2 linked regions of the Methylocaldum szegediense genome follow. Each later gene encodes a partner of the first gene's protein in a complex. Links are inferred from orthologs where the notes say so. Each region holds a gene or a part of one and is shown on either strand. Other genes may lie near its edges.

What was found.
Region 2: the proteins of recC (region 1) and recB are in contact, whole or in part, in a cryo-EM structure (PDB 5MBV), measured with the Escherichia coli proteins. The link is inferred for Methylocaldum szegediense from one-to-one orthologs.

The regions. Positions count from the first base shown.
Region 1 is NZ_OX458333.1:4,048,939-4,063,686, reverse strand. Bases 2,775-6,597 are described here. They hold recC (exodeoxyribonuclease V subunit gamma), read left to right. Parts: upstream 2,775-3,136; coding sequence 3,137-6,397; downstream 6,398-6,597. Other genes in these bases: QEN43_RS17605 (NAD(P)/FAD-dependent oxidoreductase), read left to right, coding at 2,775-2,872. Outside these bases: QEN43_RS17615 (Crp/Fnr family transcriptional regulator), read right to left, coding at 1-453; QEN43_RS17610 (uracil-DNA glycosylase), read left to right, coding at 794-1,387; more of QEN43_RS17605, read left to right, coding at 1,658-2,774; QEN43_RS17595 (DUF4011 domain-containing protein), read right to left, coding at 7,726-13,158; QEN43_RS17590 (IS481 family transposase), read right to left, coding at 13,478-14,443; QEN43_RS21855 (IS1 family transposase), read right to left, coding at 14,455-14,703. UniProt on the Escherichia coli protein: A helicase/nuclease that prepares dsDNA breaks (DSB) for recombinational DNA repair. Binds to DSBs and unwinds DNA via a rapid (>1 kb/second) and highly processive (>30 kb) ATP-dependent bidirectional helicase.
Region 2 is NZ_OX458333.1:2,181,729-2,196,874, forward strand. The notes cover bases 7,345-11,565. They hold recB (exodeoxyribonuclease V subunit beta), read left to right. Parts: upstream 7,345-7,672; coding sequence 7,673-11,365; downstream 11,366-11,565. Other genes in these bases: QEN43_RS09315 (hypothetical protein), read left to right, coding at 11,525-11,565. Also shown: QEN43_RS09270 (FG-GAP-like repeat-containing protein), read right to left, coding at 1-64; leuA (2-isopropylmalate synthase), read left to right, coding at 766-2,478; QEN43_RS09280 (hypothetical protein), read right to left, coding at 3,055-3,348; QEN43_RS09285 (sugar O-acetyltransferase), read left to right, coding at 4,074-4,637; QEN43_RS09290 (AraC family transcriptional regulator), read left to right, coding at 4,655-5,209; QEN43_RS09295 (hypothetical protein), read left to right, coding at 5,365-5,751; QEN43_RS09300 (hypothetical protein), read left to right, coding at 5,785-6,036; QEN43_RS09305 (OmpA family protein), read left to right, coding at 6,244-7,239; more of QEN43_RS09315, read left to right, coding at 11,566-12,067; QEN43_RS09320 (REP-associated tyrosine transposase), read left to right, coding at 12,309-12,824; QEN43_RS09325 (carbohydrate ABC transporter permease), read right to left, coding at 12,982-13,821; QEN43_RS09330 (carbohydrate ABC transporter permease), read right to left, coding at 13,818-14,687; QEN43_RS09335 (ABC transporter substrate-binding protein), read right to left, coding at 14,689-15,146. UniProt on the Escherichia coli protein: A helicase/nuclease that prepares dsDNA breaks (DSB) for recombinational DNA repair. Binds to DSBs and unwinds DNA via a rapid (>1 kb/second) and highly processive (>30 kb) ATP-dependent bidirectional helicase.

The sequences.
Region 1 (14,748 bases):
GTCGGCGCTCTTCAGATGCTGATACCAGCACTCGATGAGCCGGCAATACAAATAAGGGTTGTCTTTCTTGAGCTGGGCGATCGCTCGCACGGGCGTACAAATCACTTCCACCTGATCGACCGCGACCGCCGTGTGCTGGTAGGTCGGTTCGATCAACCCACCGAGACCGAGAAACGCACACTTGCCGTGCAGCCGAACGATACGGGCTCTCCCGTCGGGCGAATAGCTGATGAGTTTTACCAAACCCTGCAAAATCGCCAACACGGTATCGGCCGGATCCCCCTCGCGGAAAATGACTTGCTTGGCAGCGAAAGTCTTGCGCTTGCCCCCTCGGAAAACGGTTTCCAGTCCGGCCAATTCGAGGCCCGGGAATGCACCGCCGGTGTCTTCCGTGAGCACCTGGGCGGCGGAATGCCGTGCGATAGAAATGTTTCCTTTTCTCAAATTAGACATGTGCCACCTCTTCGTCCTGATTGAAATCACACCTCGCAAACCATGTCCATGGAAACTCGTCCGTTGACGAGATCCCGGCTCGCGAGGTAGCCGACCATTCCTGGTCTGCGCGCGGACTCAAACCAGCCATCCGCGCCGGGTTAGCGAATCTGAGATTAACAAATTTGCGCGGCAAACTCATCCGCTAGAACGCAGATACACAACTCGTTTTTTCTGTCATTTCGGCAGGTTTCGACGGGTTTCGGCTGTTCCGGGCGCTCAATCCGGTTATTGTTGAACTTCAGACGTATCGAGCATGTCACCGAAATAAGCCCCGGTTGTAGCCGGCACGGACACCGATATGATGAAAGACGAATCAAGGACGCCGTCCGAACAGCTCGAAGACTTGGCGAGCGGCATTCGCCGATGTGTTTCCTGCCGGCTTCACAAACGCCGCAGACACGCGGTTCCCGGCGAAGGCCCGGCGAGCGCGGAGATCGTATTGTTGGGCGAAGGTCCGGGGGGCAAAGAGGATGCGACCGGCCGCCCGTTCGTCGGTCCAGCAGGCCACTATCTCGACAAGCTGCTCGAAAATCAGGGCTTGACCCGCGAACGGCTATTCATAACTAACTGCGTCAAGTGCCGCCCTCCGGAAAATCGAACGCCGCGCCGCGATGAGCTGAAAACCTGCACGAGCCTTTGGCTGGAAAAACAGCTAGAGCTGATCTCACCCAACCTCATCGTTCTGCTCGGGCAAGTCGCCACTCGCCAGATGCTGGGCGATACCGCAACCGTTTCCGACTTGCATGGAAAACTAGCAAATCACAAAGGGCAGAATTATTTCGTCACCTACCACCCGGCTGCCGCTTTGCGCTTCGATTGGGTCGCCGACACCATCCATGCCGATTTCGAGACCCTCGGCAAACTACTCGTCCGGCCCGCCGATTTGCCGTAAGCGCCTCTCGCTCCACTCCATTCGTGGAATCTCAAAAGCGGCGCTCCATACGGACTTCCGCTGCACCCATCGGATCGTCGCTGCGTCATTCTTGACAACGCGATCAAGAGCGACTTCGAAAACGCCGGCTCATGACCGAATCCATCGGATTGTCAAATGGCCCTCATGCAATGCAGAATGGGAAGGAAAAAAACGAGTTACAGGAACAAAGCAAGCAGAAGAATCCCCAGTCAACAAAACCACACCTAATCCACTCAAGAGGAAGATCACATGGATACCAAGATTCACCACCGTGTCGTCGTTATCGGTGGCGGCGCTGCCGGGCTCGGCATCGCCGCCCGTATGCTGCATGCCGGAGTCAAGGATGTCGCCATCATCGAACCGTCCGATAAACATTATTACCAACCCTTCTGGACGTTCGTCGGAGGCGGCGTCGTCAACCGCGAGCAGTCGGTAAAACCCATGGCCGATTTGATTCCCAAAGGCGCCGCATGGATCCAAGACGCTGCCGAGGAGTTTGATCCCGACAACAATTTAGTCAAAACCCGTGGCGGCAAGCAGGTCGGCTACGATTACCTAGTCGTCTGTCCTGGGCTGCAGATCGATTGGGATAAGATTCCGGGAGTCAAAGAAGCCCTAGGCAAGAACGGAGTGTGCAGCAATTACAGCTACGACACCGTCAACAGCACCTGGGAAAACATTCGGAATTTCAAGGGCGGCAACGCCGTGTTCACTTTTCCGCCGCCGCCCATCAAATGCGCCGGAGCGCCGCAGAAAATCATGTACTTGGCGGAAGATTATTTCCGTAAGCAGGGCATTCGCGACAAATCGCGCGTCGTCTATTATTGCGCAACACCCACTATCTTCAGCGCGCCGAAATACGCCACCAGCCTCATGGAGCAGGTGGTGAAGCCGCGCAACATTGAGGTCCATTTCAAGCACAATCTGGTGGAACTGCGCCCCGATTCGAAAGAGGCGGTGTTTAAGAATCTGGACACCGGAGAAAACGTCGTCCAACCCTACGACATGATCCACGTGGTTCCGCCCATGAGCGCCCCCGATTTCCTCAAAAAGAGCCCGCTCGGTAACGAGGGCGGATGGGTGGACGTGAACAAGGAAACGCTTCAGCACGTCCGCTATCCCAACGTATTCAGCCTAGGCGACGCCAGCAGTCTACCCACATCCAAAACGGCGGCGGCCATTCGCGCGCAAAGCCCGGTCTTGGCCGCGAATCTGCTATCGGTCATGAACGGTGGACAGCCGGTCGCCAAATACGACGGCTACACCTCGTGCCCGCTGATCACCGGCTACGGGAAACTGATTCTGGCCGAATTCGACTACGACCTGAAGCCCAAGGAAACCTTCCCGTTCGACCAGGGCAAGGAGCGCTACAGCATGTATCTTCTGAAGCGCTATATCATCCCGGTGATTTACTGGAAAGGCCTGATCAGGGGCTATAAATGGCCTCACCTGGGCAAGGCATGAAATGAACGGGCGCGCCGTTCTGTAAATAAGGAGAGACCTCCCAGGCCGGGTGTGTCGCTTTGCGGAATCCCGGCCTGGCCTGACTTCCGCGGCCCTGCAAAGCCTGGGGCTCGTCGTTCGACCCGGCGTACGATGCCGCACCTCGCGAGCTTGTAGCCCTGGCCCCGGCGCGGTCCGCTCATTGCGCGGTAGTGCTACTCTTTCCCGTTCCCTGGAAGCGGATTTAAGCAAGGGTATTCGAGAACGAAACCAAACCAACCTCCCGTGCTCCGCCTCTACCAATCCAACAAACTGGAATTTCTCGCCGAATTCTTGACGGCCAACCCGTCACCGCCGACCTCCCCTTTCGAACCGGAAACCATCATCGTTCCAAGCCTCGGCATGGGACGCTGGCTTTCCCTGCGCCTTGCCGATAGGCTCGGCATCTGCGCGAACGTGCGTTTTCAATTGCCGGCCTCGTTCATCTGGAGCCTGCTTGAGCAACTCCTGGGCGAACTCCCAGGACGCTCGCCCTTCTCCTGCGAGGTCCTCACGTTCCGGATACTCGACTGGCTAGAGCTGCCTGCAAACCTGGAGCGAGCCCCGCGCCTTTCCGGCTATCTACAGAACGGCGACGAGTTGCGCCGGTTCCAGCTCGCCCGGCGAATCGCCGACTTGTTCGATCAATACCTGATGTACCGACCGGACTGGATTGCCGCCTGGGAACGCGGCGAGACTCTGGGTTTGGGTAACGACGAGCATTGGCAAGCCCTGCTGTGGCGCGATCTGACCGCGGCGGAAACCACACCCCATCGGGCCCACTATCTGAACGAACTTAAGACAACGCTCGAATCCGAGTCGGCGGCCGACCGGCTGCCGCCGCGGCGCATCACCGTATTCGGCGTCTCCTCGCTACCGCCGGCGTTTCTGGACGTATTGAACGCGCTTGCTAAGCACACAGAGGTCGACCTGTACGCGCTCAACCCGTGCCGTACGTATTGGGGCGAAATCCGGGACGAACGGGAAATCGGCCACATGGCCGGCGACCGCTCTCCGGAGGATCTGTACCTGGAAGTGGGAAATCCTCTGTTGGCGTCCCTGGGAAAACAGGGCCGCGAATTCTTCGATCTCCTGACGGAACAACCAGAGATCCACGACCTGTTTCAGCCAGAGCCACCCCGAGATTCGCTGCTACACATACTTCAGGCCGATATTCTGGAACCGATAGACCGCCGGAAGGCGGAACGTTTGGTCATACGAACGGACGACCGTTCGCTGCAAATCCATGCCTGCCACAGTCCGATGCGCGAAGTGGAAGTCCTGCGCGATCAGCTTCTGGCTTTGTTCGACGCCGATCCAGAACTGAAGCCGAGCGACGTGGCCGTGCTGACGCCAGACATCGAACAATACACGCCTTATATCGAAGCCGTCTTCGCCGAAAGCCGCGACACTCCGCCGATTCCTTTCAGCATCGCCGACCGCGGATTGGCTCACGAGCAGCCGCTCCTGGACACGTTTCTCGCCCTGCTCGACCTACCGGAAAGCCGATTCGCGGCGGACACCACGCTTGGCTACCTGGAACAACCATCTATACAACGCCGTTTCCGGCTGTGCGAAGACGACCTTCCCATGATCCATCAGTGGGCGCTGGCGGTCGGCACCCGCTGGGGACGAGACGGCGCTCACAAAGCCGAATTTCGGCTGCCGGACATCCCACGCCACACCTGGCGCGACGGCCTCAAGCGCCTGATGCTGGGCTACGCCCTACCGCAGGAACTGGCCGGCGACGGCTTTCCACTGTTCGCCGACACCCTGCCGTACGACGATATCGAAGGCAGCCGGGTCTTGATCTTGGAACGATTCGCGGAATTTCTGGAAACCTTGTTCGAATGGGCGGACCGGTTCAAGGCCAGACAGTCCATACCAGAGTGGGTCGACTGCTTGAACGCGTTCATCGACCGACTGTTCGATCCGCGCGACGAGGACGAAACGCTGCTGCTCCAGCTGCGTAGCACTTTCGATCAGCTGCGGGAGTTCGCGGAACAAGCTGGCTTCGGCGCACCGGTCGGAATCCGGGTAATCAAACGCTGGCTGGCCGACCGCCTTTCGCAGCCCTCCGGCACGGCCGGCTTCTTGACGGGGGCGGTCACCTTTTGCGCCATGGTACCCATGCGCAGCCTGCCGTTCAAAATCATCGCCGTGCTCGGTCTGAATCACGACAGTTTCCCCCGCGAGCGCCATCCTCCCGATTTCGACCTGATGGCGAAACACCCCCGCAAAGGAGACCGATCGCGCCGGCTCGACGACCGTTATCTCTTCCTGGGAACGCTGCTGTCGGCGCGGGAAGTGCTTTATCTCAGCTATGTCGGCCGCAGCGTTCGCGATAATACCCAGCTGCCGCCCTCCCCGCTGGTGTCCGAACTGATCGACGTCGCGAAACAAAGTTGCGAACTGGCCGAGGGCGACCTCGAATCCCATCTCCTAACCGAACATCCGCTCCAGCCGTTCGATCCCGGTTATTTCCGGCATGACCCGAGATTGCCCGGATTTTCGTCGACCTGGCTAGCCGCGGCACAACTGATCGGACGGGGCAATAAGGAGCCCGATCCCTTGTTCGCCGGCCCTCTTCCGGACCCCGAAGAGGAATGGCGAACGGTCGACCCGGAAAGTCTCGCCTACTTTTTCGGCAACCCTGTCCGGTATCTACTGCGGCGGCGGCTGAACCTGATCCTGGAAGACGCCGCAACGGAATTCGAAGTTCGCGAACCCTTCGGTCTTGATTACCCAACGAGAAATCTGGTCCGGCAGAACCTTCTGAACGCCTTGGCATTGGATCGAAAACCACAAAGCGCTTTGCTGCTCGCCGACGCCCAGGGACTCTTGCCCCACGGCCGCTTCGGCGAAGCGCTGCACAGCAAGGAGCAACGGCTGGTCCAGAGCTTCGCCGTGAAACTGCTCCCAGACCTCGTCAAACCGCGTTTCGAACCCCTGCCGATCGACTTCGAAGCAAACGGCCTGCGCCTCCTCGGCTCGCTCGCCGACGTCAGCGCCAGCGGTCTGATCGATTACAGCTTCGAAGAACCCTCTCCCCGCCAACTCTTCAACCTGTGGCTTCGTCACCTGATGCTATGCCTGATCGCCCCCGAAGGCGCGACGCTTCAATCCTTACTGCACACGCCCAAACAGACCTTCACGTTCCAAGCGATTACCGATCCCGAGCACGAGCTCACCAAACTCCTGAACGCTTATTGGCAAGGTCTCTCCGCCCCGCTCCCCTTCTTCCCCAAAACCAGCTACGCCTATGCCCGCTGCCTACAAGACCCTCCGGCCAGACTCGGCGGCGATCCGGAAGCTATCAGGCTCAATGCCCTAAGACAGGCGCGGAGTATCTGGGAAGGTTCGGAATTCCAGTCCGGCGAAAGCATAAATGTCTACTACCAGACGGTTTACCGGCGCAGCGATCCGCTGGACGAAAGCTTCGAGGCACTGGCCGTTGAGCTCATCAACCCGATGTTGACCTCAATGACGAAAGCGGTATCTCGATGATTGTTGACGAGAATCGTGGGCAGGGCTGAAGACGAAACCCGGCAATTGAGGCATGGAAATGCTAGGTTTCCGCAAAACTCCAACCTAGCCTACGGGCTCTGCACTCAGACTTCGCGCCCACTTAAATCTGAATCACAAGCTAACAGAGCGCGCGCCCCCTGTGTCGACCTGCGCTTTAGGGATGAAGAGGTCATCGCCCTTTATTGATGCGACATCTTCGATGGAACGTGCCAGGTCAAAGCGCTGTACGAGCATGCGCGGCGCTCTTAGCGCGACGAGTTTCCCCAGCTGTCCACAACGGCGGCTTCGTCCGGCGCCTGAATCGGCTCGCCGATGGGTTTCCCGCGCTGTTGGAACGCTGGGGTCCAGCGGGCGCGCCCGCCTCCTGGATCAGGAAGGCCGAATCGTTCCTAGGTAGTGCAGGCCTAGCAAACCCGGCAGTATACTGCCAAGGCTGCCCCGGACCTGGCGGCGAGCGGCTATTGTTCGACCAAGAAGCTCTCCTACCTGGAGTGAAAATCCGCGTGATCGGCGATGAGCGGCCGGGCACTTTACCCCGACCCCGCTCTATCGCTCTGACGGCGGCAAACTTGAACGATTGCCCGGTACCGAACAGATTGCCCCGAACCTGGGCTATCGATATCTGTTTGCCGATAAGGCTTACGACTACCTGTCGCGCTGGACCTCGCTCCCGTTCACGGTCTTCACGCCCGTGCGAAAGATGCCGGGACAGCCGCCTCTCGATGCCGCCGACCGCTTGTCTTCCTCGGCCGTGTCGAGGTTCACCAGCCCATTGAAGCGTTGTTTAACTGGATTTAGGCGAAAACCGGTATGGAGACGGCCTGCAAAGTCCGCTCCTCGCGGGGACTCCTCGTTCACATCTTCGGCCGCCTCGCGGCTGCCATGTTCCTATTAAACCAGTGGCCGCACAACCGATTGCTCATATCGTCGAGGTTTATCGGGAGGTGTTGAGCGCGGTACTCGCCCGCCGCGCATAGCTAAAGCGCACGGTTGGCAGCACACCCGGGTCCCGCATCGATGTGAATAATCATCCGGGTCAACGTGGCGTCGTAAGACGTATCGAAGAAAGCTTCCGGATCGATGCAATCCACCACTCAAGTCGGGCCCGCTTCCCCAATACACGGCATACTGCATGATTAGTCTTTCACTGGCGTTCTTGGTATATACCTCAGTTGGCGCATGATCGGCGAAAAGGTCAATTTTCCTAGTTCCTATGCGCCGCCCGCCAGATTGAACCACCCGTTACAAGACTTGCGTCAATGTCATTTCCGGATGCGTCGAGGATCGTGCCGGAAGCCGAACTTCCTTTACGCTTCCGTCATCGTCTCTACCGGCATAAGGAACGGGCTTTCCTCCTGCTCGGCTGCTTCGGCGCGTTTAATACGGCTCGCCTCCAGAAGCGACCGGAGCTTCTCGTCCAGTTTCTCCAGCGTACCCTCGGGATCAATCCACCAATCGGTCGACCAGACACGAATGATTTCCCAACCGAGCCCGCGCAATACTTGCTCGCGCAACTTGTCGCGATCGCGGGCAGTGGCGGTGCGGTGGTAGGTCGCCCCATCACATTCGATACCTGTCAGATAAGCGCCGGGGGCGTCCGGATGCACGACCGCCAGATCGACACGAAACGCCGAAGCACCAACCTGAGTGTGCAATTCCCAACCTTTGCTGGCGAGAGCGGCGGCTACCGCTTGTTCGAAAGGACTTTCGAAGCCGCCTCGGCTGCCGTGAGTGGCTTCTGCCAGGGCGCGCGGGCCGCGCTCGGCGAATTCGAGGAAGTGCTTAAGGTCGCGCACGCCCGCGGCTTGGGTTCGCGTCAAATCCATCTGTTCGGCCTTGAGGCTGGAGAACACGCGCAACTCGTGGCGGGCACGGGTGATGGCGACATTCAGGCGGCGCTCGCCGCCTGAACGGTTCATGGGACCAAAGTTCATCGACACCGCACCGTGGAGATCCGGGCCATAAGTAATGGAGAAGTACATGATGTCGCGCTCGTCCCCCTGGACGCTCTCCAGATTTTTCACGAACACGGGTTCCAGTTCCGTCTCGCTAAAATAAGGCTCGATGGCTGGATCTTTGCGGCGCTCTTCGTCCAACAAGTCTTCGATCAGCGCCTGCTGCTCGGCATTGAAGGTCACCACGCCGATAGTCAGCCCGGATTCGCGGAAGCCCGGCGAATTCAGCCGCCCCACGAGATCGGCCACCAGCGCCTTTGCCTCCGGCTTGTTGACGCGAGCTCCGCCTTTTTCATACACCCCCTTCACATAGTGGAAGCTCACAGCCCGATCTTCAGTCACCGGCGACGGGAAGGTCACGAGCGAGCCTTCGTAGTAACGATGGTTCGAGAAGGCAATCAGGCTCTCGTTACGACTGCGGTAGTGCCAGGTCAGGTTCATGGTCGGTAGTCTCGCCCCTAGGCACTCGTCGAGGATGCTTTCCAAGTCGCCCTCGACATCCTCATCGTCCAGATCCGATTCGGCGCGATCGAAGAAGCTGGTTGGCGGCAGCTGCTTGGGATCGCCGACCATGATGACCTGCTTGCCGCGCGCGATCGCTCCCACTGCATCCCACACCGGAATCTGCGAGGCTTCGTCGAAGACGACGACGTCGAACGCGGTCGCATCGGCCACCAGATACTGGGCGATCGAAAGCGGGCTCATGAGCAAGCACGGCGTTAGCTTGGTCAGCGCCGTCGGGATCTTGCTCATGAGCTGACGAAGCGGCGTGTGATTCCGCTTCTTGGTCATTTCATACTTGAGGATGCCCCACTCCGAGTTTCGTGCGACGCTGTCCTGAGTCGGCAAATCCGCGCACAATCGGGCTCGGATATAGGCTCGGGTCAACTCGGTGAAACGGTCGTCGAGCCGTCGGAAATCGTCGATGCGCTTTTCGTGCACGGCTGATACGAAGCTGCGGATGACTGGTTCCTCGTCCACCGCCGCGTTCAACCACCAGCGGCTGTAATTGGTCTCGAACGCCCGGCGTATGCTGCCCTGCGCCACAGTGCCGCGTTCGATGGCCTCTACGAGCGGCCCAAGTCCGACCGCTAGGGCCTCATCCCGCACCTTGCACCAAGCACACCAAGCATTCAGTCGATGCTGAAGGCGAACGAAGCTTGCACACCGCTCGGCGATTTCGCCGAGGGTAAGTTCGGTGAAATCGCACTTGGCGGTTTCCGAAAAGCTCGCGACCGAAACCAGGCGGTCCATGGCCGGCTGCAACGCCTCGTAGGCTTTAAGATATTCTTCGCCCGCCGCTGTGATCGGGCCACCAGGTTCTAGGAAAACGTTGCCATCACCGAGCAAGCGTTCCAGCGGCGATTTAACGGCGCCGATCTGTTCGGGTGTTCTGGCTAGGTTCGCTATAGCGCTGGAAAGAGCGGACTGAAATTTCAGGACCTGCTCTATTTCTTCCACACGCGTTTTCAGGCCGTTCCAAAGGCCTGCGGTAATGTCCCGAAGATCCTCATAATCGGCGAGCTGTCGTTCGACCTGTGCCAACCCTTGCTCGCGCAAGCGCGCCATTCTGGCCAGCAAACGGATGTCCTGTGCGATGCGCGGCTTGCCTTTAGCAACGATCGCGGTAGAAAGACGTTTGCGAACCTTGCGTTTCCGAAACCACGACAACGGCCAAATCGATTTTTCCGCCTTTTTCCAAGCAGCTGCGAGCTCAGGAAGATCCAAACGTTCGACCTCGTCGGCGTACTGAACCGACAGCTTGCTTCTCGCCTGGAAAATCTCGTCGAGCATCCCTTGTAGATCGGGATCGGCATCGACGACGATCTCTGTGCCGTTCGGCGAGAACGCTGTGCGCAGCGCCCGATGTTGGCTCAAGAGCGCGGTACCGGTTTTGAGGCGATCAGCGATCGAACGCGCGTCAACACGCAGGGCGAAGCGCCAATCGCGCCCGGCGGCGTTCGGTAGTGCGCGGGCCAGCACGGCGAAGGCGCTCCGCGCCCGCTGGTCGAAAGGCACGCTCGGTAGCCCTACGGCTTGAATGAACCGCTCGCCGGCCTGTTGCAAGGCATTCACGGCTGGAATGACGCTGCTTACGGCATCGATCAGGCTTTGCTGCCAGCTCGGCGACCAATCGCTATGGCCGATAGGCGCAAGAGGATGGTCCTGCAAAGCTCCCTGTCCGACGGCCTGAACGTTCACATCCAAGCGGTCAATTAGCTCCCGCATGGCGTCCAGGGACGCCCTGTCGTGGACATCCGCTCTACCCCATGACAGGCCGATCACCGGCACGTCCCTACCGTCGACCACGCGTCCGATCGCATCGTAAATGCTCATGCCGTTCGCATGCCGGAGATGGAGGCGCTCGACATAGGCATTGAGCTCGTCACGCACACGTTTCAACCGCTCAGCTTCGAGGCGCCATGCTTCGGGGTCGATATCGCCGCGCGCCTCCCAGGATTTTTGCAGTTGTGCCAGCACGTCCAGCTTGCGTGCCTTGCTGGAATGCAGCTCGAGACAGAATTCACCTAGCCCCACTTCGCGCAACCGGCGGTACACCACATCGAGCGCCGCAATCTTTTCGGAAACGAAGAGCACCCGCTTGCCTTCCGCCAAGCATTGCGCGATGAGATTGGCGATGGTTTGGCTCTTGCCGGTGCCGGGCGGCCCTATCAGTACGAAATCCTTGCCTCGTGCGGCCGCCATGACGGCCGAAAGCTGAGAGGAATCCGCCGGAAGCGGACAGAAAATCTGGTCCGGCCTGAATTCACGGTCGAGCTGATTCGGGATCGGGAAAGGTACGCCGGAAGGAAAGGGCTCGCGCGGCGTATCGATGAGGTGTCGCACCACCGCGTTTTCGCGCAGCTGGTCGATACGGTCGGTCAGGTCTTTCCACATCAGATACTTGGCAAAGGAAAACGTCGCCAGCACGACATCTTCCGTGACCTCCCAACCCTTGATGTCTTTTACCGCATGGGACACCGCCTTCCAGATGGCGGCCACGTCCAGTCCGGAATCATCCTTGGGCAGCTCGCGATCGGCGAAGCCGAGGTTGAGCTTGAAATCCTGACGCAGCATTTCGACCAGCGTCGGATTGAAACGTGGTTCGTCATCGTGCAAGGTCAAGGTGAAGCCCGAGCGTGCGCTCTTGCGATTCAGCGTGACCGGCACGAGTATCAATGGCGCGCGATAACGCTGGCCGGCCTTGTCGTCCCGTATCCAGGACAGAAAGCCGAACGCCAGATAGAGAGTATTGGCTCCCCCTTCCTGCAGCATGTTGCGAGCCGCACGGTACAGTTCCACGAGCCGCACTTCGAGCTCTTCCGGGGGAAGGTCGACGAATACCTCACGACGCTTCAAGGCATCGCGCGCATGTTCGCGCCGTAGGTCTTCGCGTACTCGTGCCTCATGAATGGCCTGATTGCGCGGGTCGGCACCGTCCATGAGGTCGGGCCTCGGCAAAAGCTTCAGAGCCTGGCCTTCGGCCAGAAGATCCTCGAGCGCACTAGGAGCCGGTGCTTCGAGTTTGAGGGATTTCTTTCCGCCTTTGAAATTCAGCAGGTTATTGCGTAGCGACAGATCGAGCAGCTTACGTTGCCAGCGAATCAACCGATCCTTGGGATTGAGGGTGGCGGGATCGGGTTCGACAATTTCCTCGTCCGGTAAATCCGGAGCGTCCTCGATTCGCGGTTCGGCAACTTGGAATGGCTCGATGGATGTCGTTAGCACGAGCGTTTCAGCACTCGCCAAAGGCCTGATCCGCTGCAGGCGCGCGCGGCGGATGTCTACCGCCAGCTCGAAGTCTTCTTCCTTTTCTTCGGAAATCTGTTGCTCTCCGAGTTGGACGGCAAAGGAGAACAGCGGCGGCGGATGTTGCGTGACGAGAGTGGTTTCGAACAGCAGCAGTTCTTTCAGCTTGACCCGCTTGCGCAAGGCCGTGACGTCATCGACCACAGTGGTCGAGAATTCCTCCGGGTTGAGCCAGACGCCCGCAAACGCATGCCCCTTGGTAAAGACCAGCAGCGGGTTTAAACCGGCCTGTTCAATGGCCGAACAGAACAGAAGCGCGAGGTCGAGACAAGTGGCCAAACCGGATTCGGCGATCTGCGCCGGGCCGCGAATCTTCTGCCCCTTATGTTCGAAGCTCGCGGGCGGTAGGGCATAGTTCAATCCCATCGATGCAATCGCGCTCCAGATACCGGAAGCGAGTTCCCATACCCGCTTCGGGCCGCCGCTGTAGCCATCCAGCGCCGGGCTTTTTTTGTTCTTGCGAAGAATCTCGGCGGCTTGCCTGAGCAGACGCTCCACGGCCGGTTCGTTCGGCTGAACGAAGGCGGCAACCAAATCCGGCAAATCCGACAAGCCACCCCATTGATTCCGAGGCAGAAGTTCAACGGTACACTCGAATCGCACCAGTTCCTCGGGCAGCACCGAAACCCGGTACAAAACGAGAGAGACCGATGCCTTCTCGGCTTCGGTCAAACGAGTGAGCAGTGCTCCATCGAGCTGAACGTCCAGATCGGTAATGTGGTAGCGACTGCTGCCCTCGATTTCATCGATTCGCCATCTTTTCGATTTGAGGAACGCCGGAACGGATTCGAGGCGGAGCTCGAGATCCTTTATCGTCTCCGTCGCATCATTCACGATGCTGAGCTCCCGAAGCATCGGGACGGAATTCTGAAAGTAGGCGAGATTCAGCTTAGAGACGAGCGTTGCCTCGATGCGTTGGGACGGCACACGCCAACCGATTTCGCCGTAAGGCCGCTCGTTCGTAATCCTATCCATCAAGCCCCCTATTACTTCGCAATATTGTTTTTTCCTGCCGTGAGCGAATTTGAAACCGCAGCCAAGGCTCACTCGTCATTACGGCAAGATCCGGTCTCCGAAAAGTATAAGGGTATAATGGGGGCAGAATGGGTTAATCACTCGACAGCCATAAAAACACCACGACATTTGGCTTCGCGGATATAGCTGGGACTAACGAATAGGGGGCTGAATTACTGATCACTAGAGCGTTTTCATCTCTGATGTACGCTCGAATAGAAGCTGCCTTCGGCAGCGAGTGAGTTTGAAGCGGGTCTCTCCCCACGGGGGTAGTGATTAACTAGATGTCAAGTCCCGCAAGATCGTAAACCTTCTTTCGAAAAAGATGAGGATGGGACAGTTGCCAGTTTTTGAGAGCCTGGATCGGGGTGAGATGGCGTAGGGCCTTTTGGGGAATGTGATGATTGTACAGCTCGACATAGCGGTGCAGGGTGGTGTCCAGATCGGCGGTTGAATCGAAGTGATGGGTTTGCAACACCTCCTCGATGCGGCCATTGAAGCGTTCCACCAGGCCATTCGTTTGGGGCCGTCCCGGCGGAATCAGGCGATGTTCGATGCCTTGTTCAGTACAGAGGCGGTCAAACTCATGCGTCCCCGAGGGCTGCCGAGTTCGGGTCAGGAAACGGTCGGTAAACTCCGAGCCGTTGTCGGTCAGGCATTTCTGGATGCGGAAAGGCGCGGCCTGAATCACCGCTTTGAGGAAGTCCTTTGCGCTTAAGGCGGAGCGGTTGGGCTTGAGGGCGACATAGACCCAGCGGGTGGCGCGGTCGATGGCGACGAACAGGTATCGGCGGGGTTCGCCGTCGATGGCGGGCAAGTACTTAACATCCAGGTGAAGGAAGCCGGGCTCATAGGCCTTGAAGGGTTTGACCTTCGCCTTCTCTGTAGGCGGAAGCAGGGTCTTGAGGGACGCCACCCCGTGGCGGCGCAGGCAGCGGTCTAGCCCGGAACGGGACACGGCGGGATTGAGAAATTCCCGGGTCACGGCCAGGAGATCATCCAAGGGGAGGAGCAGAGCTTGGCGGAGGTAGACCACGATGGCTTCCTGGGCGGGCGTGAGCGTGGTTCTGAGGGTGTGGGGCCGGTGTGAGGCATCTTCGACCGAGGAGCGGTGTTTCCACTTGCGGACGGTCGTTCGGCTAATGCCATGCTTTTGGGCCAAGGCGCGCTCGCTCAACGTGGACGCTTGAATGGCCTGCCGAACCGCCGGGGTGGTACGGGCGTTCTTATGAAGACGAATCTGCATGGAGAGAAACCTCACTTGGACGAACCGAATATCTCCTGGAGAAGGCTCCGGGCTTCGAACCAAGCATAACTCCTTCTCGGTAAATAATCACACGAGACGCGACACGGAAGACGATCCCACAGTTGGCGGGCCGTGGCTTCTGTACGGTCACCCAACGCGTAGGCTACGATTTGTCGGGTGTGCGGGGCGAAGGCGATCCACAGCCACATCGGTGTGGTTTTCCGACCAACGTAGCTCCTGACTTCATCGCATTCCAGCACAGGTGGAGCCCCGCTGGACTGCGGTGGATCGACTACCGTGACGCT
Region 2 (15,146 bases), 1.9 Mb from region 1 along the record:
CTCCGATGCCGAAGGCCCAGTTGCAGGCCGCCAATGAACCGTTTTTATTATGGTCGTTTTTCATACGAAATCCCTCTTATCGAAGCTGGTATTACTAAAAAAGCCACGGCTTTTTCGCGTTTTTTGGGCCTCGATAACTAAGCGATATTCGTGCCATCGGCTCTTGTCCAATTCGCTTTAAAAAATTCACTTTTGTAGGGCAGGTTAACCCGCCGGTCTACCGCGAGCCGCCGGGTTACACAGAGGCTGTCGAAAGGCTGTCCTGAGCTCCCTCAAAGGGCCGACCCCGGCCATCGGTGGGCGTTACTTCGCGTCACCCATCCAATTTTGGTTCACTCGAATACCGAATGGCATTGCAAGCGCCGTTACCGAGCCGCTTGCCGCCCTCGACACAATGGCCTTGTCTATCATCGAATTCGTATTGACACTTCGGGTCGCTCCCTGTTAGCGTGACGTCATGAAGCGACAACAGTCCGCCATCCTTCCTCTTCCGGCTCTTACCTTGGGCCTCGGGCTGCTTCTGCCCCTCGCGGGCAGATAACTCTCCTCACCTTCCTTTTCGATCGACTGAATACCCCTTGCGGGATAATTGCGTCCATCCGACGCCTTTTCCTGGAGTACAACCATGAACGACCTGATGCTTTCCCTGTGCCTGCTTCGACTTCAACACGGTTGCCTGGCCTTGCGCTCGCGGCAGCCCGGCAACCTTTTCGTCGCCGCCCCGAACACCCATCGCATCCGACGAAAACTCAGGAGTCAAAGATCATGTTGAAGCAGCCGAACACCAAGTACCGTTCCTTTCCCAAGGTCCAACTCGCGGACCGCACCTGGCCCGACCGGGTCATCACCCAAGCCCCCATCTGGATGAGCACCGATCTGCGCGACGGCAATCAGGCGCTGTTCGAGCCCATGAATGCCGAGCGCAAGATGCGCTTGTTCAAGAAGCTGGTGGACATCGGCTTCAAGGAAATCGAGGTCGCTTTCCCTTCCGCCTCGCAAACCGAGTTCGACTTCGTCAGAACGCTGATCGAAGGCGGTCACGTCCCCGCGGATGTCACCATCGAGGTGCTCACCCAGGCCCGCGAACACCTGATCCGGCGTACCATGGCATCGCTCTACGGCGCCCGCCGCGCGATCGTCCACGTCTACAACGCGACCGCCCGGCCGTTCCGCGAAATCGTTTTCGGCATGAGCCCCGACCAGGTCATCGCGATGGCGGTTTCCAGCGTGAAGCTGGTGCGGGAACTGGCGGAAGCGCATCCGGAAACCGAATGGGTGCTCGAATACAGCCCGGAAGCCTTCACCGGCACCGAACTCGAGTTCGCCCGCGATATTTGCGACGCGGTGGTGGAAACCTGGGGCGCGACGCCGGAGCGCAAGGTCATCATCAACCTGCCGGCGACGGTGGAGATGGCGACACCCAATATCTATGCCGACCAGATCGAATGGATGCACCGGAATCTGGCGCGGCGTGAAGCCGTCGTTCTAAGCGTCCATCCCCATAACGACCGGGGCTCCGCGATAGCCGCAGCGGAACTGGCGCTCATGGCCGGAGCCGAACGGATCGAGGGCTGCCTGTTCGGCAACGGCGAGCGGACCGGAAACGTGGACTTGGTGACCTTGGCGCTCAATCTATACACCCAGGGCATCGACCCGGGCCTCGACTTCTCGAACATCAACGACATCGCGCGAACGGTGGAAGACTGCATCCGCCTGCCGATCCATCCGCGCCACCCTTACGTGGGCGATCTGGTCTTTACGGCCTTTTCCGGTTCACATCAGGACGCGATCAAGAAAGGTCTGGCCCATCAGCGGCCGGATGCGTTCTGGGAAGTACCCTACCTGCCGATAGACCCGGCCGACCTGGGGCGCTCTTACGACGCCATCATCCGGGTCAACAGCCAGTCCGGCAAAGGTGGCATCGCCTATCTTCTGGAATCGGCTTACGGTCTGTCGTTGCCGCGCCGGCTCCTGGTGGAATTCAGCGGCGTGGTGCAGCGCCATGCGGACGCCACCGGCGCCGAAATCATGCCGGACGAACTTTGGCGGATGTTCTCGGAGGAATATCTGGAACCGGCAACGACTATCCGCTATCTCGGGCATCATTTGTTCGAGCACGGAACGGTTCAGGGCATTCGTCTCATGCTGGAAACGAACGGCCGACAGATCACCCTGATAGGCGAAGGCAATGGCCCCATCGATGCCGTGGTCCATGCGCTCGGGGGAGCGGTGCGGGTGCAGTCCTATGAAGAGCGCTCCATGAGCCAGGGCTCCGATGCCAAGGCGGCTGCCTTCGTCGAAGCCGCGATCGACAACATTCCCGGCATCCGGTACGGCGTCGGCATAAACGCCAACATCGTCACGGCGTCAGTGCTCGCCATCATCAGCGCGCTGAACCGCAGCCTCAACGGCATCGAACCCGAGGCGCGGGAAGAGACGGTCGAGGTCCTGCTAAATAACGTGCGGCAAGTGGCTTGATCGCCGGAAACGGAGTGAGTGTGGCGGAAGTCCGCGAATGATGCGGTTCGCTTCCCTCACCACGTCCTACACTGTAGGGTGCGGTGAGGAACGAACCGCACCGATGGCACCCGCGAACGATGCGCTTCGCTTACCACATCCTACAACCGACATTCCGTAGGGTAAGGTGAGAAACGACAAACCGGCAGGATTGATGAAAAACATCCTTGTTTTTCACCCTCGCGGGCGCTCCGCGTCCCAATCCTCTCCTGGAGGATGGGTGCCAGTTTACTCTTCTCTTCCCTGAGACTCGCCCTTCGTGCCGTGCTCCGCAGGTTCCCGTTCGTTTTCGACGAACGGGTGCACGGCAAAGCCGCCCGTAAGGTGCCGGACAAGGATGTCCGGCATGAGCCGCACTGGCCGAGTCTGATGTGTCGGCTTTCGGCGGGCGAAAAAAATGGATGGTGTACGGACCGGGATTCCAAACGAGCCCCCCATCAATTCCTGTTTGACGCAAAAAGGCGGGGGAACATAGATCGTTCCCCCGCCTTATCGTCCGGCCCGGTTTAAGCTTCCGTATGGGCCTTGCGCTTGTTCTTATCTAATGGACTGCGTCGTCGTCTGCACGATGGTCTGGTTGGTATGCTTGCTGAAAACACCGACATTGATCCCGACCACCGTAGGTATGGCAATGTTAAGACAGAGGTTCGCGAAACCGGAGCACGAGCCGCCGCCACGATTTACATGACCGCCTTCGACGGCAGCGAGTTGTCCCTCGGTCATCGGGGTCGCGCCCGACATTTTGCTCAATGCCTGAAAGTCGTTATCGGCCATTACCGGCCCGGCAACCAGAGCTGAAGACAGCGCAACGGCTAATATATAGGACTTCATAATCGAACTCCTTCTCTCATTATTTACCCATAATGGTATTAGTGTGATGACGACTCGAGCCCGGAGTTAAATCGACATAAGCCTTTCCACGAAGCCCATTCGGGCTCCGTAACTCAACTGGTCGGGGCTTACGGATACGATCTCGAACTCCTTTTTCTCATCGTCCAAATTTTTCGATGATTACCCGGTTCGAGAGTTCAAGGAAAAACTACTTATGCCTTTTTGATCTCGGCCCGGTTTGGCTCGACCAATCGAGCACCGACGATCGCTGACGCTTCATTCCGGCCTACATGTGCTCGTTTGATTGGTAAACGGAATTGCAGGGCATAGCTCACTCACAAAGAGTAAGGTACTGCGGGTTACTTCTCGGCAGACTTCACGGCGACATCGATGCACTCGCCATGGAGCGGTTCATGCGGGCAGGCGTGTCGAACAATATGGCGCGGATCCGACGGTCCTGGCGGGCCGGGATCAAGGCTAACAACCTTGGAAAAACGCTCTCATTGCAACTCCACGCCCATGAATCATCAGAGAATTACAAACGCGAGAATGCTCGAGGCTAAGTTTTTCCATACCCGCGCTACACTTTTGGATCAGGTATGAGGAATGCCGCCTTTTCAGGCTATTGCCGATGTTTTTCGGTACGAACGGGGCAGCTATGAGTTCAAGGCGGAACGTTCGCTATGGCACACGCCTATAAACGTCAGGCTGGAGGCCGACCTTTCATGAAAAGTGAAAAAGAGAAGATGCTCGCAGGCGCGCTTTACGATCCGCTCGACCCGCAATTACGCAGGGAACGCGACCGTTGCCGTGACCTCTGCCTGCGGCTCAACGTTACGCGCGAAGACCAGCGGCAGGAGAGACGGCGTCTGCTTGCCGAGATCTTCGGAAAGGAGACGGATGCCTGGATTCAGCCGCCCTTTTTCTGCGACTACGGCACGAACATCGTCTTGGGCGCCAAAGTTTTCTTCAACTTCAATTGCGTGGTGCTCGACGTCGCGCCGGTGACCATCGGCAGCAATGTGCTCTTTGGCCCCTCGGTGCAAATCTACACGGCAACCCATCCCATCCGCGCCGCCGAGCGCCGTAAGCGGCTGGAATCGGCCAGGCCGATCACCATCGGCTCCGATGTTTGGGTCGGAGGCGGAGCGATCATCTGCCCCGGAGTGACGGTCGGCGATCGATCGGCCATCGGTGCGGGAAGTGTCGTCACCCGTGACATTCCCTCCGACGTGATCGCCGCAGGAAATCCGGCCCGCATCATACGCGCGCTTCCTCCCGATGCCTGAGCGGCGAAGATTCGGAGATGCAAACCCGGCCTGCCGAGACGCTTCAGACAGCGCCAGTGACTACGCTACGTTTCGTCATCGTGCCGCACGATAAAAGCTATTGCAGTATGGATGTTCAGATCGTCACATTTCCCGAAACCAAGGTAGCCGTGATCGAGCATCACGGATTACCGGCGCTCGAATATGAGACAGTGCTAAAGTTGATTGCTTGGAAGCTTGAGAACCGATTTCTGGACCAGATGAAATACCGTAGCTACGGACTTCACTACACTGATCCGTTCAGCACACCACCCGCTGAACATCGTGTCGACTTTTGCCTGTCCATCGACGAAGACGTCGCGCCAAATCCTTACGGGATCAGGACAAAGACAATTCCAAGCTTGCGATGCGCTCGCGCGCGCGACGTCGGGTCCCGCTCCAATAATCGGGCTGCCGCTTACCTCTACAAAACCTGGCTGCCTCGAAGCGGCGAAACGCTTGGAAATTTTCCCGCGATTTTTCACTACGTTAACGTCGGGCCGAATGTAAGGGAAGCGGAGATGATTACGGACGTCTATTTACCGTTGATGTAACGTCGCAGGTATTCACAACGGATATGCGGCCAAACCCATCATTCCGCCGGACCTCGGCGAAAAGCCGCGCAGGCTTGCGGGCCCAAACCTCCAGTCGCCTGCGTTCACGTCCTACGTTCATTGCTCGATAGTCGTTGCCTGTGAGAAGGAGTGCCATGACGGAACATCGTGTGGGAAGCGCAAAAAAAGTAAGTATTGGTGCATTCTTATTGTGTTTCTTCATCGTAGGAGTTCCCTTCTGGAACATTCCGTACGCCAGTGTAAGCCTGCCCAACTCCTTTTTCGGAATTGGCGTAACCGTTGTTTTTACGACAAGCGTTTTGCTGTCCTTTGTTTTTCGATTCAGCTTTCGGCGAAGCACGGCCGTGCCGGCTTTGGCATTCCCCGCAACGCTCATGGCTCGGGTTGTCGTGGAGGCAACAATTGAACCAAGCCGTCACAACCTTTGGCCGCTGGCCCTGATAATCGCAGTTCTGATGGGTTTCGTCGTCGCGGGTGCCGGCGCACTTTTGGGGTGGTTGTCGGCCCGAGTTTTCCGATAAAGTGCAGCAATTTTCATCGACAAGGGTGCAAACATGGCAGTGTTTCAGGGCGTTTTGTTTCTGTTCTTTGGCGTGGGGTTGATTGCCATGGATTGGCGCTCGCTGAAAACCGGTTGGTTGCCATGCGGTTCCAACGGTCTGAAAGGCCGCCTGGAGTTTACGAGAGCCGGTCAGCCCTTGGGGTATTGGGTGATGTTTGCCTTGTATGGTGCTGGCGGCGTGTGGTTGGTAATTCTTTCGCTACGCTTGTTGGCAGGGCATGCCGAACCATTGCCCCTGAAATAGCGCGTCCACTGGGAACCTCTCCGGGGAGGTTCCAGAACTCTTCGACCCGGCCCAAGGCGACCGCCTAACCAGGAGAAGCCTATTAGCCGAACGATCAGTGTCCGAATGAACGAAGGCTTCGGCCGGACGCGGTACGTTGGCGGCCATGTGGCTGCTGGCTTCGCGGGTTCGAAATACCCGAACAACTAGAAAGCTTGAGGTGAACTGATGAAAATGCCATTGGGGATTTCATTTTTGTTTTTGGCGGCTGCTGCCTTTATTTCCGGGACGGCGCAAGCGGAGAAAACCGACCTGGCGGGTTCTGCCGACCATGCCCTAGTCGGGCGTTACGAGGGATCGGTCATCACCTTCTACGAAACGAAATCCTATGAAGAATTGAAGCTGCCGTTCAAAGCGCTGGAGCGCGGCCAGCAGAACAAGCCCGAGGCATGGCAGATCGACGTGTCCGGGAAACTCACCTCGATCCGGTATGAAGGTCCTGCGGATCGGTCGATCCTCGAAGTCATGCGCAACTACGAGGCGGCTTTGAACGCAAAGGGATTCACGATCCGTTTCTTCTGCAAAGGCGCAAAGGAATGCGCACCCGCCGGGTCTACCGGCACTTTCTGGATGGCCGGGAACGGACAGATCGGCATGCCGACAACCTGGGACACCACCGTTTATCTGCTGGCGGAGCGGGATGGGCCGGAGGGACGGGTGACCGTCGGGATACTCGGGGTCGAGACCAAGGCGACCAAATCCCGACCTTTGACACCGCATGTCGCCGTGACGGTCGTCGAATCGAAACCGATGGAGGCCGACAAGATCGCCGTGGTCAAGTCCAGCGAAATGCAGCAGGCGCTGGAACGCGACGGGCGGATTGCGATCTATGGCATCTACTTCGATTTCGACAAGGCGGAAATCAAGCCGGAATCGGAGCCGCAGATCGCGCAATTGGCAGCGCTTCTGAAAGAAAACCCCAAGTTGAAAGTCCTCATCGTCGGGCACACGGACGGCAGGGGCGCGTTCGACTACAACCTGTCGCTTTCTCAACGACGAGCCCAGGCCGTGGCGGACACGCTGGTGTCGGCCCACGGCATCGCTCGCGACCGCCTGACGCCAGCAGGTGCCGGCATGATAGCGCCCGTCGCGTCGAATAAGACCGAAGAAGGACGCGCGAAAAACCGGCGCGTCGAGATCGTCGAACACTATTCCGGCGGTTGAAGGCATAGTAGACCACTCACCCTGATATACGGCGTTGATCTTCCACAAACAGCCCGCGCGTTGTGCATTCGCGGCTTCGCCTCTACGGCCACACCGCGGGCATTTCTTTGCTCCAACCGAGATTAGTGCCTTTATGTTCGGCTTCGTCAAGGTCGTTGGCACTCATGCCAAGACGCGAGAAGCCGCTATTTTCGGCACTTTGCAGCAAATCCGCCCGCGTGCATTGATTCCGGATCACCGTAGGATACGAACGGCCCGTTACTCGGTTTGAACGAACGGTTGCTCTAACCGTCTCCTTCCCGTCATCGGCATATCCGACAAGCAACTTCCTGATCCATCGACAAGAACACAGAGCGTCGTTGCCGTAGGAGTGCTCCGTGCCGTAGGATGCGGCACGTCTTTGATTACGTGACGAACCGAGACGAAATCGCCCATGCGCCATTCCAGCCGACTGTCCATCGATCCTACCCCCGAGTTCGACGTCTACGCCGCGGAGCTGGCCGGCTTGAACCTGGTCGAAGCCAGCGCCGGTACCGGTAAGACCTGGACGATTTCGGGGCTTTACGTTCGGCTGATTTTGGAACTCGGCCTAAGCGTGGATCAGATCCTGGTGGTGACCTACACCAAGGCGGCGACGGCCGAGCTTCAGGGACGCATCCGCAAGCGCCTGCGGGAAGTCCTTTCCGCTTTCGAAGCCGGTGACAGCGAGGATGAATTCTGCCGCCGCATCATCGAGCTTTACGGCGATCGGGCCGAAATTGCCACGCGCCGCCTCGGCTATGCGATCAGCGGATTCGACGAAGCCGCGGTTTACACCATTCACGGATTCTGCCAGCGGCTGCTAAACGAAAGCGCCTTCGAATCGGGGGCGGATTTCGATTGCGAACTGATGCCGGACGAGACCGACCTACTGCGGGAAATCGTCGACGATTTCTGGCGACGGGAGGTCTATCTCGCGTCCGCAGTTTGGTCCGAGTATCTGGCTCAGGAAAACCAATCGCCCGATGTCTGGTTGAGTGAAATTCAGCCGCATGTCGGCAAGCCGTTCCTCAAAATCGCGGTACCCCCCGAACCGCCAGGCGAAGAGGAAGTCATCGCCCGCTTCGGGCAGGCCTTACTGGAAGCCGCGGAAGTCTGGCATGCCCAAAGAACCGATATCGAAGCAATACTGCTCGGTTATCCCGGCTTCAACCGAGCCCGCGTCAAACCCGAGAACTTGCAACGCTGGCTAGTCGAAACCGCGGAATTTTTTTCGAGATGGCCGGCGGCGGAGCGGATGCCTCAGCCGGTCGTATTGCCGGAAGTCCCGCCCTTGCTCGACTTGCCCGAAAGCCTTCGCCGTTTTTCATCCTCTACGCTCGCCACTGTCGTCAAAAAAGGCTTTGAACCACCGCAGCATCCGTTCTTCCAGTGCTGCCAATCCTTGATCGAAACGCACGAAGCTCTGCGGCGGGCTTTCGAAGCCCGGCTTCAACATCTCAAGGCGCGCCTGATCGAGTTCTGCAATACCGAACTGGACCGGCGCAAGAATGCGCTGCAGATCGTCTCTTACAACGACTTGCTGAACCGTCTGGCTGCTGCGCTGGACTCGGAGTATGGAGAGAGTCTCGCCGAGACCGTCCGCCGTCGTTACCGCGCAGCCCTGATCGATGAATTCCAGGATACCGATCCGATTCAATACCGCATTTTTCGCCGCGTCTACGGGGACGGCGGTTCGCCGGTATTCTTTGTCGGCGATCCCAAGCAGGCGATCTACGGTTTCCGCGGCGCGGACATCTTCAGCTACCTCGAAGCGCGCGGCCATGAGCGCATCAGCCGCCGCACGCTGAAAACCAACCAGCGCTCCGAGCGCGACCTCATCGCTGCTGTCAATGCCTTGTTCGCCGGCCATCCGAGACCGTTCCTGCTCGACGAGATTCCCTACCCGGAGGTCAAACCCGCCACACGCCAGCGTGCCGCGTTGGAGATCGAAGACGATAGCGGCGAGCCGTTTCGTTTCCTCTTGCTCCCGCCGGAACAGGACGACGAAGGCAAGGAAAAACCATACTCGAAAGGCACAGCAAGCCGTTTGGCGGCACTGACGACGGCTTTCGAAATCACCCGGCTACTCAACGCCGGAAGCGAAGGCAAGGCTCGCTTGGGCGATCGGAACCTTAACGGCGGCGACATCGCCGTGCTGGTCTCCACCCATGTGCAGGCGCGTTTGGTGGAAGAAGCACTGACCTCCTGCGGCGTCCCCAGCGTGCGCCAGGGGCAGGAGAGTGTGTTGTCGAGTCCCGAGGCTGCCGAACTCGAGCGGATCCTGCGCGCGATCGCCCAGCCGGGGCGCGAACCGCTGCTCAAGGCCGCACTGGCGACCGAGCTCATGAACTTCACGGCCAACGCCATTTTCGATCTGCAAAAGGACGAAGGCGCTTGGGATGCGATCTTCGATCGCTTCCAGACCTATCATCACCTCTGGCTGAGCGAAGGCTTCATGCCGATGTTCCGCCGCTGGTTCGAGGACGCCCGCATCACCGAGCATTTGCCGAAATTCCGCGACGGCGAGCGGCGTTTGACCAATCTCCTGCACCTGGCCGAGCTGCTGCAAGTGGAAAGCCGCAAGAAATCGGGCATCGATGCGCTGCTGGGCTGGTTCGAGCGCGCCATCCGAAACCCTTCCAAGAACGACGAAACCGCCTTGTTGCGGCTGGAGAGCGACGCCGAGCGCGTCAAGATCGTCACCGTACACACCAGCAAGGGGCTCGAATACGCGATCGTGTTCTGTCCGTTTCTCTGGGACGGGCGGCTGCGGCAGCGAAAAGCGCCGTCCGTACTGTTGCACAGCGAGGGCGAGTCGCTTCTGGATCTCGGTTCGGCGCAGCTGGAAGAAAATCGCCGCCAGGCGGTTCTGGAAGAAATGTCGGAAAATCTGCGCCTCCTCTACGTGGCGCTCACGCGCGCCGTGTACCGCTGCCATGTCGTTTGGGGCAATGTTCGAAACGGCCGGGACAAGAGCGAAGGCTTTCACTCCACCGCCATGGCCTGGCTGCTGCACGGCGGCTCGACGGCGCCGGAGGACGACCCGCTTTCCGCCCTGGAATCGAGGCTGCAGGATGCCGATACCGACTTCATCGCGACCGATATCCGGCGATTTGCGGAGCGAGCGCCCGGCTGCGTGAGTGTCGGATTCGTCGAAACCCGTTCCGTCCGCTACCGGGGCGCGGGAGCGGACACCGGCCCGGCGCTGGCCGTTCACCCCTTCCGGCGTCCGCCGCTCTACCCGAGCTGGCGAATGAGCAGCTTCTCCGGTCTGACCACGGGGCGGCACAGCGAAGCACCGGATTACGACACTCCAGCCGACTCCGATTTGCCGGAAGCGGCGGGCGATTCGATGTTCGCGTTTCCGCGCGGCGCCAGGGCCGGTTCGTGCCTGCACGCCATTCTCGAAGAGTGGGATTTCACCTGTCGGGATTCTGAACGGCTCGGCGAACTCGTCCGCCGCAAGCTGAAAGCGCACGGCATCGACGACGCCTGGACGCCAACCGTGCGCCAGACGATCGAAACCGCTCTCGAAGCGACGCTCGACGAGAGCGGGCTCAAGCTATCGGACATTCCGGCGGAAAAGCGCTTGGCCGAAATGGAATTCACCTATACCTTGCGTGGCGGCGATTCCGAGGGTTTACGGAAACTCCTCGCCGATCCCCGCTTCCGCTGTGACCGCCGCTATGCCGAGGCTGCCCGGCAACTCGACTTCGCTCATATCGAGGGCTATATGAGGGGCTTTATCGATCTGGTATTCGAAGCGGGCGGCCGCTTTTACTTGCTCGACTGGAAAACCAACTGGCTCGGCAACACCGCAGCCGATTACACCCCCGACCGCCTGGCCGCGGCCATGGCACGCGAGCATTACTATCTCCAGTACCTCATCTACACCGTCGCCCTGCACCGCTATCTCAAGCAAAGGCTTCCGAATTACGACTACGAAACCCATTTCGGCGGTGTGTTTTACCTGTTTCTGAGGGGCATCGCGCCCGAACGGAAAACCGGAATCTACCGAGACAGGCCTCGCCGGGAATTGATCGAGGCTTTGGACGAACTCTTGATGGCAGGACTCGACGCGCCTCGGCTCGCAGAAGCGGGTTAGAGTCTTCCCCGAAAAGCCTCAAGCCCCTTCGCCCCGGATTTCGTTGCACTCCATCCGGGCTACCGTTCGTAGCCCGCATGCAGCGCAGCGGAATGCGGGAAAAACCCATCGCCTAGGTTTCAATTCCGGGTAACGGTTTCCTTTCAGACAGGGGGCAACATGCGAAAAGAATATGGCAAGGCATTGCGCGATAGGTTCGATCGCGAGATGAAAGCGAGGCTACCCACCTTTAAACCGTTCAAGAGCAAATCGATATACCTCTTCCCCGGCGAGCGTGTGTACCATCGAATTCTGGAGAACCCGATCCATTGCTTCATCATTCTGGTCCCCAGTCGAAAGGATACGGATGAGTTCACGATTGAAATCGGCTGGTCGAAGCCGGGGCGGTTTCCCGAGCTCGGTATGCGCCCGTCCGGGCGGCCCACTCCGGAGAGGACTGAGTTCGAGCAGGCCGAATTGGTTTGCCGGCTGTCCGACTTTTGGACTCGGGAAGACGTGTGGTGGCCGGTCGGTGCGGTCGCCAAGCTCGATGTATTGAACCCCAAGGACCAGATGGAAGCGCTGATGGCTCGGGTCAAGCCGATTTCGCCGGACGAGGCGAACGAGGCCGTCCAAGGCCCGGTCGAGGAATCCATCGACCGAATCATTGCCCACGCCGTGCCTTACCTCGACGAATTCGCACGATTCCAGGAAGCCGCGTAGATCCCTCTGCTCATGTTGCAAAACAGATGGAATCCCAGTTTTGTTTTCCGGTCGGAAAATCCTGGCACTTACCAAAAATGTGACGTCCATATCGGTGGTAATGCTGCTTTCGGCACTCTGCAAAGTGTTCGGGGCCCTTCCCTTATCGACATCCGCTTAGCCGCTGGCGGAGCTCGTAGGGCGGGTTAGCGCAGCGTAACCCGCCTTCCGGGAACGCGAGACATCGACCAAACTTTTCGCCATGCCCAACTACATCCGAGCCTCTATCCCAGGCGGGTCATACTTCTTTACCGTAGCGTTGCTGGAACGTCGCCGTCGCTTGCTCACCGACAACATCGACGCGTTACGCGAAGCTTTTCGTACCGTGAGAACTCAAAGGCCGTTCCGGATCGACGCCATCGTCATACTCCCTGATCACTTACATTGCCTTTGGACCTTGCCGCCCAATGATGCCGATTTTTCGACTCGCTGGCGCTTGATCAAGTCGGCTTTCGCGCGTGCCATTGCGCCGGGGGAACGGCAATCGACCCGAAGGGAGATGAAACGCGAACGCGGCATCTGGCAGCGGCGGTTTTGGGAACATGCCATACGTGATCAAAACGATTTCGATGCCCATCTCGACTACATCCATTACAACCCGGTTAAACATGGCTGGGTGCGACGCGCCGCCGATTGGCCGCACTCGAGCTTTCACCGCTTCGTTCAGCTGGGGCAGTATTCCTGGGAGTGGGCAGCACCGATTGACATTCGGGCGTGAGATTTGGAGTGAGGATTGCGCCTCGGAAGGCGGGTTACGCTGCGCTAACCCGCCCTACGAAACTCTCGTACTCCGCATGCAGCACAGCGGAATGCGGGAATAACAATTCCCCGATTGGCCACTTCAAACCGATCCCTGAACAGCGCGCTCGCGCGAGTCATTCCTTCAATCCGCTTGTGGCGATGCCTTGGATGAACAGTCGCTGGAAGACCAGGAATATGATCAAGGTCGGGAGGGCAATGAGCACCGCTCCGGCCATTAGCATTGTCCACTCGACCTTGAACTCGTAGCGGAACATGGCGAGACCGACCGGAAGGGTGAACCGGTCGCTGGTAGTAGCAACGACCAAAGGCCACAGGAATTCGTTCCAATTGCCCTGAAAGGTGTAGATACCCAGCGCCGCCAACGCGGGCTTCGAGGTCGGTAACACCACCCGCCAGAACACTTGGAACCGGTTGCAGCCATCGATGAAGGCCGCTTCTTCCAGCTGACGGGGGAGGGACTCGAAAAACTGTTTCATCAGAAAGATGCCGACCACCTGCACCATGGCCGGTGCGACCAGCGCGGTGTAGGTATTCACGAGATCCAGGGCGTTCAGGAGCATGAATTTCGGTACCAAAGTCACATGGGCGGGCACCATTAGCGTCGCCAGCAGCAGGGTAAATAGAACGTTCCGCCCCGGAAAGCGTAAACGGGCGAAGGCATAGCCGGCGAGGGCGTCGAAAAATAAATTTGCCGAGGTGACGGCTAGCGCGACACCGGCGCTATTGAGCAACCACCGAGCAAACGGGATTTCGGTCCAAAGACGCCGGTAATTTTCGAGCGTAAATGGGTCCGGAACGAGTTTTATCGGCCAGCGGAACACATCGCCCGGCGGCTGAAACGAGATCGACAAAGACCAAAGAAAGGGCAGCGTGAAAACGCCGGCGGCCACAAGCAGAAGCGCAAGGACGGCCAGTCGCACGAGTCTTGTTCGAACGACGCTGGGTTTCATCATGGCGCTTCCGGACGGACGATCCTCCGCTGCACGCAGGTGACGAACAGGATGATGGCGAACAGCACCACGGCCGCCGCCGCGGCATAACCGAAGCGGAAATAGCGGAAAGCGCTGTTGTAGATGAAATAGCTGAGCGTAGTGGTGGCGTTGACCGGCCCGCCTGCGCTCATCATGTAGATTTGATCGAATACCTGGAAGGAACCGATGATCCCCAGAACCACCACAAAAAATAGAGTCGGTTTGAGCCCCGGCACTGTGACATACCGAAATCGCGCCCAGGGACCCGCACCGTCGATGCGTGCGGCTTCGTAAAGCGAGGCCGGGATATTCTGAAGCCCGGCGAGAAACGCCACCATGAAATAGCCGGAAGTCGACCAGACGTTTAACGCCATGATGGCACCGAGTGCGTATTTGGGCGATCCGATCCAGTCCGGTCCCTCTATGCCGAACCGAGATAGAGCGTAATTCAGCAAACCCGGTTTCGAGTAGATCCACAAGAAGATAATGGACGTTACTACTGACGAGGTGATGGCCGGGATGTAAAACGCGGCGCGGAAAAATCCCCGGGCAGGGATATTCTGGTTGACGGCGAGCGCCAACAACAAGGCCAGCAGCGTCTGAGCCGGTACCACGCCCAGGACATAGACCGTGGTGTTGCGCAGCGCAGTGAAAAACAGCTCGTCACCTGCCAGTTCGACGAAATTCGCCGCCCTGACCCAATACTGTTCGGCCCGGAAAAGACTCCAGTCGAAGAATGCGACGACAAAGATGAAAACCAGCGGACCGAAGACGAAGAGGGAAAGGACGATGAGCGCCGGAAGCAGAAAGAGATAAGCCGCAAGGGCTTCGCGGCGAGATTGGGACATGTCAGCGCGGCACCCCGGACCCATTTTGCGATTCATCGCCTGGCACGTCGGCGTAAAACCGCCTTCTCCTTTCCACCCGATACCTCAAATCGTCCAGCATCGGCTGAACATCTGCATCCGTGAGAAAAATGGCTTGCAGGGCACTCTGGGTTTCGTCCAGGATGCGCTGGTTCACCCGGAATTGCCAAATCCGGGCGTGGTCGAGACTGTGCAGAAAGACCCGTTTCACGGGATCATGCTCGATTGCCGACTCCTCCGCGACCGAACGGCGCGCCGGCAGCCCGATGTCGGACTTGACCCAGATGCGCCCGCCTTCCGGACCGGTAAGATAGCGAAGCAGCCGCCAAGCCAACTCCGGGTTTCGGGTTCGTTTGGGGATGCCGTAGCCGACGGCGAACGCGACCGTAGCTGGCCTCTTTCCGACCGGCAACAAAGCCACACGGTATGGGACGCTCGCAT